Regions from separate parts of the Bradyrhizobium sp. USDA 4486 genome, predicted to be linked through region 2. Evidence: predicted binding sites of a transcription regulator. Region 2 holds the regulator's gene; each other region holds the start of a gene.
What was found. The regulator LexA, encoded in region 2, represses DNA repair genes until DNA is damaged. The targets are predictions, from matches to a motif close to TGTTCNNNNTGTGTTCNG.
Positions count from the first base shown of each region.

Region 1: the regulator LexA is predicted to act here: its motif matches at 1,355-1,372, upstream of uvrA (excinuclease ABC subunit UvrA).
Region 3: the regulator LexA is predicted to act here: its motif matches at 758-775, upstream of ruvC (crossover junction endodeoxyribonuclease RuvC).
Region 4: the regulator LexA is predicted to act here: its motif matches at 1,270-1,287, upstream of ACVWY3_RS10400 (single-stranded DNA-binding protein).

Region 1 is NZ_JBSRZV010000001.1:2,118,106-2,120,304, forward strand. Features, by position in the region: gene uvrA (excinuclease ABC subunit UvrA) at 1-1,258, opposite strand, end outside; gene ltrA (group II intron reverse transcriptase/maturase) at 1,623-2,199, opposite strand, start outside.
Region 2 is NZ_JBSRZV010000001.1:2,003,776-2,005,974, forward strand. Features, by position in the region: gene ACVWY3_RS09815 (hypothetical protein) at 1-140, opposite strand, end outside; gene ACVWY3_RS09820 (hypothetical protein) at 337-549, opposite strand; gene lexA (transcriptional repressor LexA) at 750-1,451, opposite strand; gene ACVWY3_RS09830 (molybdopterin molybdotransferase MoeA) at 1,628-2,199, opposite strand, start outside.
Region 3 is NZ_JBSRZV010000001.1:5,541,044-5,543,242, reverse strand. Features, by position in the region: gene ACVWY3_RS26255 (YebC/PmpR family DNA-binding transcriptional regulator) at 1-576, shown strand, start outside; gene ruvC (crossover junction endodeoxyribonuclease RuvC) at 806-1,333, shown strand; gene ruvA (Holliday junction branch migration protein RuvA) at 1,476-2,093, shown strand; gene ruvB (Holliday junction branch migration DNA helicase RuvB) at 2,114-2,199, shown strand, end outside.
Region 4 is NZ_JBSRZV010000001.1:2,122,644-2,124,842, reverse strand. Features, by position in the region: gene gyrA (DNA gyrase subunit A) at 1-267, opposite strand, end outside; gene ACVWY3_RS10400 (single-stranded DNA-binding protein) at 617-1,114, opposite strand; gene ACVWY3_RS10395 (outer membrane protein) at 1,565-2,199, shown strand, end outside.

The DNA.
Region 1 (2,199 bases), 110 kb from region 2:
GGCGGTTGATGTTGGTGATCACGCCCTCGAACGGCTTCTTGGTGTCGTAGGAGCGCACCCCGTCCTCGTAGGAGAACTTGATCTCGTCCTCGCCGGAGCCGTAGAGGATCGCGTCTCTCGTCTTCTTCGGCAGGTCCTTCCATTTCGTGTCGAGCGTGAACTTGTAGTGCTTGCCGAGCGCGGTGAGCGTCTGCGTATAGTAGGGCGATGACGACTTGGCCCAGGGCGCGATCGCGCCCTTGCGCAAGGTGAGGTCCTTCTCGGGGATGACGAGGTCCTCGTCGACATGCTGCTCGACGCCGAGACCGCCGCAGGCCGGGCAGGCGCCATAGGGATTGTTGAACGAGAACAGGCGCGGCTCGATCTCGGGGATGGTGAAGCCGGAGACCGGGCAGGCGAACTTTTCCGAGAACAGGATGCGCTCGGGGCCGCTCTTGTCGTGGATCTTCGCGGTCTTCTTCTTCTCCTCGGCGGGCGCGGTGGCGGCCGGCGCGTCGGCGAACTCGACGACGGCGAGGCCTTCGGCGAGCTTCAGCGCAGTCTCAAAGCTTTCGGCGAGGCGCTGGCCGATGTCGGCGCGGACCACGATGCGGTCGACCACGACGTCGATGTCGTGCGGGAATTTCTTGTCGAGGCCAGGGGCTTCGGCCAGCTCGTAGAAGGTGCCGTCGATCTTGACGCGCTGAAAGCCCTTCTTGAGCCATTCGGCGAGCTCCTTGCGGTACTCGCCCTTGCGGCCGCGCACGACCGGGGCCAGCAGATAGAGGCGGGTGCCTTCGGGCAGCGCCAGCACCCGGTCGACCATCTGCGAGACGGTCTGGCTCTCGATCGGCAGGCCGGTCGCGGGCGAATAGGGCACGCCGACGCGGGCCCAGAGCAGGCGCATGTAGTCGTAGATCTCGGTCACGGTGCCGACGGTCGAACGCGGATTCTTCGACGTCGTCTTCTGCTCGATCGAGATCGCCGGCGACAGCCCGTCGATCTGATCGACGTCAGGCTTCTGCATCATCTCCAGGAACTGGCGGGCATAGGCCGAGAGCGACTCGACGTAGCGGCGCTGGCCTTCGGCGTAGATGGTGTCGAAGGCGAGCGAGGATTTGCCGGAGCCGGAGAGCCCGGTGAACACCACGAGCTTGTCGCGGGGAATCTCGACGTCGATGTTCTTGAGGTTGTGCTCGCGCGCGCCACGGATCGTAATTGCGCGCAGGCTGGAGCCCGCGTTCTGCTGTTGGCGCTTCGCCTTGATCACTTCATCCATCCGAGTTGCCCTCAAGGAATCCCATGGGTGCGCGAGCGCGCCGACGCTGGAGGCGCGCTTCGCCCGGAACCGGGAACGGCGCCGATGGGTATGGCAGCGAACGTAGGAAGAACGAGGGCGGATTTCCAGTGGACTTTGCGAATCGTCAACGGATTGTTGGCGCGCTGGCGGCATCTGGCAGGAGTGAGGGATCTGGAACAGGCGAAGCGTCGGCCCTTCGTTCGCGGTCGAGTGCGGGTTTGGGGAATCCGCACGTGACCGGCGCCAATCAGCGGCGCGCGAAAATCGGGATAGGGGGGAGTCTCGCGACTCCTCCCCTCCCACACCACCGTACATACGGGTCCGTATACGGCGGTTCGGCGGATTATGCAGGCCACTGTCCCGTGACGGAAGCCAAGCCGAGCGAAGCGAAGAAGCTATTTGGCAGAGCAATGGCGAGCGCGGGGCTGTTCGCGAGCCGCCAAGGGCCATGCGGGGCGCCGGCAGTTTGCGCTGCCAGATCCCGGCCGACGCCACGGCGTCGCAGCTCGGCGAAGCGAGCGGGTCCATACTTCCATTGCTTCCAGACGACGGCGCGCAGCCGCCGCCTGATCCACCGGTCAAGCACGCGCAACACCGACGGGGTTTGGCAGAAGCCGAAGTAGCCGCGCCACCCGATCAGGTAGGCTGACAACTCCTTGGTAATCTGCACGAGGCTTCGACCGCACGTGCGTCGCGTCAGCTCCAGAACTTTTACCTTGAAGCGGGCGAGCGCCTGCGGCGCGATGCGCCGTCGCGGTGGTTCACTTCCGCCGGTAAAGCTGAAGCCCAGGAACTTGCGAACGCTCGGTTTGGCGACCGCACTCTTGGCCTTGTTGATCTTGAGCTTGAGGTGCTTTTCGAGGAACCGTTCGAGGCCGGCCAACACCCGCTCGCCCGCCTTCTGACTGCGTACATAGATA
Region 2 (2,199 bases):
GGCAGCAGGCAGACCGCGACTGTTGGATCGGCCGCGGAGGCAAAGCCGCGCGTCGAGGTGCCGCGGAAAGTTGTCGTCACGATCGTCTCGCCGACTTCGGCAGGGCGCGATGCGACGGCATGCAGGCTGTAGTCACACATCGTGGGTGCTCCTCATGCGGAGATAGCAACCCGCGCCTCTGTCTTACGAGGCGCAGGCCTCTATCAGAGTGGAAGCATCATAGCGTCTGCGCGGTTATAGGCAAATCTGCGGCTCGCCACCGCAGCATGCGATCACATTATCTTTCCCGAAGGCGCTAGGAACAAACCCTGCTTTCGCGCATTCGGTGGGCGCGTGTCAGCGGCCGGCGGGCGCCGACCAGCCGGAATATGGCCAGACCGATTGTGATGGCTGCGTGAGCGCATTGCGCGCGTTTCGGACTTGCTCGCTCGCTACCGTTTCCTTGGCGGTGTCCTTGCGGACATGGCGATGCGATGGTGCAGCAACGGCTTGCGACGTTGATCCCGCAATCAGCGCTGCGGCCACCGTGCTCAGGATGATCTTGCGCATGACGTCTCCTCGAACCTTCAAAAGCCATCCCGAAGCGGTCTGCTTGGTGCGGCGTGCCGAGGATGTAGCGTCGGAGCAGGGGCCGGATAATCTGAGCGAAACCAGAAAGACTATCCAGCGGGAGCGGACAATCATCCGCTCCGATCTCTGATGGCGATGCCGACCGGAGCGCGCGGACAGCGCGCTCAGGACTTGCGGTATCAGTACTTCCGATAAAGCCCGATCAGCTTGCCCTGAATCTTGACCCGGTTCGGCGGCAGGATGCGCACCTCATAGGCCGCATTGGCGGGCTCGAGCGCGATCGAGGCGCCACGACGGCGGAAGCGCTTCAAGGTCGCTTCCTCGTCGTCGATCAGCGCCACCACGATGTCGCCGGTGTCGGCGGTCTCGTTGCGCTGGATCAGCGCCATGTCGCCGTCGAGGATGCCGGCTTCCACCATGGAATCGCCGCGCACCTCGAGCGCGTAATGCTCGCCCGAGCCGAGCATGTCGGGCGGGACGCTGATCGTATGGCTGCGAGTCTGCAACGCCTCGATCGGCGTGCCGGCCGCAATGCGGCCCATCACCGGCACGGCGACGGGGCGCTCGCCCTCGTCGGCGGGCGGGCTGGACGTCGTCCTCACCTTGCCGAGATTGCCTTCGATGACGCTCGGCGTGAAGCCGCGGCGGTTGCCGGCCGCGGCCTGCAGCTCGGGCAGCTTGATGACTTCGATGGCGCGGGCGCGATTGGGCAGGCGGCGGATGAAGCCGCGCTCCTCGAGTGCGGTGATCAGGCGATGGATGCCCGACTTCGAGCGCAGATCGAGCGCGTCCTTCATCTCGTCGAAGGAGGGCGGCACGCCGCTTTCCTTCAATCGCTCGCTGATGAACCGCAGGAGCTCGTATTGTTTGCGCGTTAACATCTCGACCAAAATCCCCCGGTTGATGTCGTTCGATTCCGAGACGCTGAATTCAGCGATAAGCCGCTACATGCTCGAAACAAATCATGAACGGACACTATATGTTCGATACATGTTCCGCAACTGCTTAATTTACCGTGAACGCGACAAAGTTCGCGCCACGCGTGTAGCCGGCGCGTTCAGACCGGCAGGCGCAGCACCTCGCAAGGCGTGCCCGCTTCGGCCTTCGGCGCGAACGGCGCGCGCACCAGAAGTGCCTGTGCCGCAGCGAGATTCGCAAGCAGTGAGGAATCCTGGTGATTGACGGGAACGGCGATCAGCGTGCCGTCGTCGCGCGTCTCCAGCCGTGCGCGCAGATAATCCTCACGCTGGTCGTTGGCGCCGACGTCGCGGCCGAGCACCGCCCGTTCGCGGCGATGGTGAATCACGGAACGGCCCGACAGCGCGCGAATCAGCGGCACCATGAACAGGAAGGCACACACATAGGATGACACGGGATTGCCGGGCAGCCCGATCACGCGCATTGCCGCCAGGCGTCCATGCATCATCGGCTTGCCGGGCCGCATCGCGATCTTCCAGAATGTGATCGCGATCCCCTCGGCCGTCAGTGCCTGCTGGACCAGATCGTGGTCGCCGACCGAGGCGCCGCCGGTGGTGATCAGGATGTCGGCGCCGCTCTCGCGGGCGCGGCGGATGCCCGCCGTGGTGGCGTCCAGGGTATCGGCGGCAACACCGAGATCGACGGTATCGG
Region 3 (2,199 bases), 3.5 Mb from region 2:
CAGGAGAACATGCCGAAGGACAATATCGAGCGCGCCATCAAGAAGGCGGCCGGTAACGACGGCGAGAACTATGACGAGATCCGCTACGAGGGCTACGGCCCCGGCGGCGTCGCCGTCATCGTCGAGGCGCTGACCGACAACCGCAACCGCGCCGCCTCCGACATCCGCTCCTTTTTCACCAAATCGGGCGGCAATCTCGGCGAAACCGGATCGGTCTCCTTCATGTTCGACCGCACCGGCATCATCGAATACGACCGCAGCGTCGCCGATGACGATGCGGTGCTCGATGCCGCGATCGAGGCCGGCGCCGACGACGTCGTCTCCGGCGAAGGCGGCCACGAGATCTACGCCTCGACCGAGAGCTATCGCGACGTCGCCAAGGCGCTGGAAGCCAAGTTCGGCGAACCGCGCAAGGCCGCGCTGATCTGGAAGCCGCAGAACACGGTGTCAGTCGACGACGAGACCGGCGAGAAGCTGCTCAAGCTGATGGACCTGCTCAACGAGCACGACGACGTCCAGAACGTCTACGCCAATTTCGAGGTGTCGGACGCGCTGATGGCGAAGATGGGCGGGTAGGCCGTCCGGTAGCCTCATCCACCGCTGTCATCGCCCGCGAAGGCGGGCGATCCGGTATTCCAGAGACGCCAGAAGGATACGGATAAGCCGCGGCGTACTGGGTACCCCGCCTCCGCGGGGTACGACACCGAATGCGTTGATGGCGGCTCCGCTGCCGCTCCCCCACATCCCCTGTTACTTCCGTTCTGTTTCTGTTTCCCCCATCGCGGCCAGCCGCTATCACTGGCCCATGACTGCGCTCCCGATTCGTGGCCCCGTTCGCATCATCGGCATCGACCCCGGCCTGCGCCGCACCGGCTGGGGCGTGATCGAGGCTGAGGGCAATCGTTTGGTCTACATCGCCTGCGGTTCGGTGGAACCGCCGGACGATCTGCCGCTGTCGAGCCGCCTGCTCGCGATCCACGAGGGGCTCGCGGCGGTTCTGTCTGATCACAAGCCGATCGAAGCCGCGGTCGAGCAGACTTTCGTCAACAAGGACGGCGTCGCGACGCTGAAGCTCGGCCAGGCCCGCGGCGTCGCCATGCTGGCGCCCGCAATGTTCGGCATCAGTGTTGCCGAATACGCGCCGAACCAGGTCAAGAAGACGGTGGTCGGCGCCGGCCACGCCGACAAGCAACAGATCGCGATGATGCTGAAGATATTGCTGCCGAAAGCCGAGCCGCCGTCCGCGGACGCGGCCGATGCGCTCGCCATCGCCATCACCCACGCCCATCACCGCCAGAGCACGGCGCTCAGGCTGAAGGTGGTGGGGATATGATCGGTCGATGCAACTCGTGGTCGTCATGCCCGGGCTTGTCCTGGGCATCCACGTTCTTTCTTGATGATCGCGAAGTCGTGGATGGCCGGGTCAAGCCCGGCCATGACGACAGAGGAGTGTCCGCCGCGATCGAGGTTCTAAAATGATCGGCAAGCTCAAGGGCCTGATCGATTCCTACGGCGAGGATTTCGTCATCCTCGACGTCGGCGGCGTCGGTTATCAGGTGCATTGCTCGTCGCGCACGTTGCAGCATCTGCCTTCGCCCGGCGAGGCCGCCGTGCTGTCGATCGAGACCTATGTTCGCGAGGATCAAATAAAACTGTTCGGCTTCCGCACCGACCAGGAGCGCGAATGGTTTCGCCTGCTCCAGACCGTGCAGGGCGTCGGCGCCAAGGTCGCACTCGCGGTGCTCGGTACGCTGGCGCCGGCCGATCTCGCCAATGCCATCGCGCTCCGCGACAAGGCCGCGGTGTCGCGCACGCCTGGCGTCGGACCCAAGGTCGCTGAACGCATCGTCACCGAATTGAAGGACAAGGCGCCAGCCTTCGCCAACGTGGATCCCGCCGTAGTTCATCTCGCCGGCGCCGTTGACGACCAGCGCGCGCCGCGCCCGGTGGCGGATGCGATCTCCGCCCTGGTCAATCTCGGCTACGGCCAGCCGCAGGCAGCTGCCGCGATTGCCTCGGCATCGCGCAGTGCCGGTGAAGGCGCCGAGACGGCCCAGCTCATCCGGCTCGGCTTGAAGGAGCTCGCGAAGTGAGCGATCCCAGGGCTTCCCGCATGGTCTCGCCCGAGCGCCGCAGCGACGATGTCGGCGACACCGCGCTGCGCCCGCAATCGCTGTCCGACTTCGTCGGCCAGCAGCA
Region 4 (2,199 bases), 120 kb from region 2:
CGGATGGTATTGGCCCATGACGTCGCCGACGATACCGGCCGACTTCTTGTGCTTCTTGTCGGGCGTGTAGCCTTTCTCGTTCATCGCGAACAGGATGCGGCGATGCACCGGCTTCAGGCCGTCGCGTGCATCGGGCAGCGCGCGCGACACGATCACGCTCATGGCGTAATCGAGGTAGGACTTCTTCATCTCGTCGAGGATGGAGACGGGGCGAATGTCCGAGGGTTGCGCCGGCTGGTCGCCGGGCTTGTTGTCGTCGTCAGCCAAGGGGAAATCCGGTGAGGTTTATCTGGGAATCATATAGCGCATCGACGCCCCGATAACCACCCTTACGGCCCGTCCCAAGGTGCTTTTTCCGCTCATTCTTCCAATAACTTAAGCCCCTGCGACCGCCACTTGGGCGGCTTCCGGAGCAGCTTGCAGGAATTGCGCTTTGGCCCCTGTCAAACCGGGCGGCAGGAGCCCCGGCGAGCCCGCTGGCCGGGCGCGATCCGAGTTCATCCCAAACGTGAAGCGGGCCCGGAAGTCCCGAGCCCGTCCCGCCGATTAGTACGATCTGCTGACCTCGCGTGGAACGCGCCGCCCGATCCGGCCCGTTGTCGCGGGGTGGCCCGCCTCAGAACGGGATATCGTCGTCCATGTCGCTGTTGCGGCCACCGCCGCCGGCAGCCACGGGAAGGCGCGGCGCGCTGCTGACGGGACCCGAGGAGCCGAAATCGCCGCCCGGCTCGTCGCCGAAGCTGCCGCCTCCTCCGCCCCCGCCGCGACCATCGAGCATCGTCAGCGTCGAGTTGAAGCCCTGCAGCACGACCTCGGTGGAGTACTTCTCAACGCCGCTCTGGTCGGTCCATTTGCGGGTCTGCAGCGCGCCCTCGATGTAAACCTTGGCGCCCTTCTTCAGGTACTGCTCGGCGACCTTGCAGAGACCTTCGTTGAAGATCACCACGCGGTGCCACTCGGTCTTTTCCTTGCGTTCGCCGCTGTTCTTGTCGCGCCAGGTCTCCGAGGTGGCGATGCTCAAATTCGCGATCGGCCGCCCGTCCTGGGTGCGGCGGATTTCGGGGTCCTTGCCGAGGTTTCCAACCAGAATGACCTTGTTGACGCTTCCCGCCATCGCCGCTCTCCACTCCAAATGCCATTGAATGTCAAAAGGCCGAACCCGCCCGCCGCGAAGCTCCGCCGCCCCGTTGAGCCGACCTATACGCTCGCGCGGGGTGATCAGCCCGTCGCCCCTCAGGTTATCCCCACATATAGCATCAGCCCTTGGCTTGTTCCAGATTTGTTCTTGTGCAGATCGCACTCAACGCGCGGCAGGACCGGGCGGAGGTGGCGTCAAAAATAGCAAGCGTCGGATGGAACTTTTTCCGGTTCCCGGCAACGGGCAAAAGCGCTTAACATTCATCAAGTTAGAAACGCCTCAGATGGTCCCTGACTGTTGCATTTCGGAGACGGACTCTGCCTCACCATTGAGCTACGGTTGCCTTGGAATTGAGTCCATATGGGCGTCGCGCCTGATCAACCGTTTCGGGGACTTCGAGAAGCGGACGAAACTGGGGAGACTGCAATGAATAAGATTTTGTTTGGTGCAATCAGTGCAATAGCGTTGGGCCTGTCGGCTCCCGCAAGCGCGGCGGATCTCGCGGCGCGTCCCTACACCAAGGCTCCGGCACCGGTGGTGGCGACCGTTTACGACTGGAGCGGCTTCTACATCGGCATCAACGGTGGCTGGGGTACGAGCCGCAATTGTTGGGATTTCGTGACACCGGTCGTCGGCACGCTGATCACAGACGGCTGCCATGACGCGTCGGGCGGCACGGTCGGCGGTCAAATCGGATATCGTTGGCAATCCGCCAACTGGGTGTTTGGCCTGGAAGGCCAGGGCAACTGGGCTGACTTCAGCGGAAACAACATCAGCCCGACTGCCCCGGGTCAGCAGAACCGTACCCGGATCGATGCCTTCGGCCTGATTACCGGCCAGGTCGGCTATGCCTGGAATAACGTTCTGTTCTACGTAAAGGGTGGTGGCGCGGTCGTGGGCGACAAATACGACCTCATCGTCGCGCCAGGTTTCGTGGGTGCAGGCACTACCTTCGGATCGGCCCGGGAAACCCGCTGGGGCGGAACGGTCGGCGCCGGTCTCGAATTTGGCTTCGCTCCAAACTGGTCGGTGGGCGTCGAGTACGATCACATCTTCCTCGG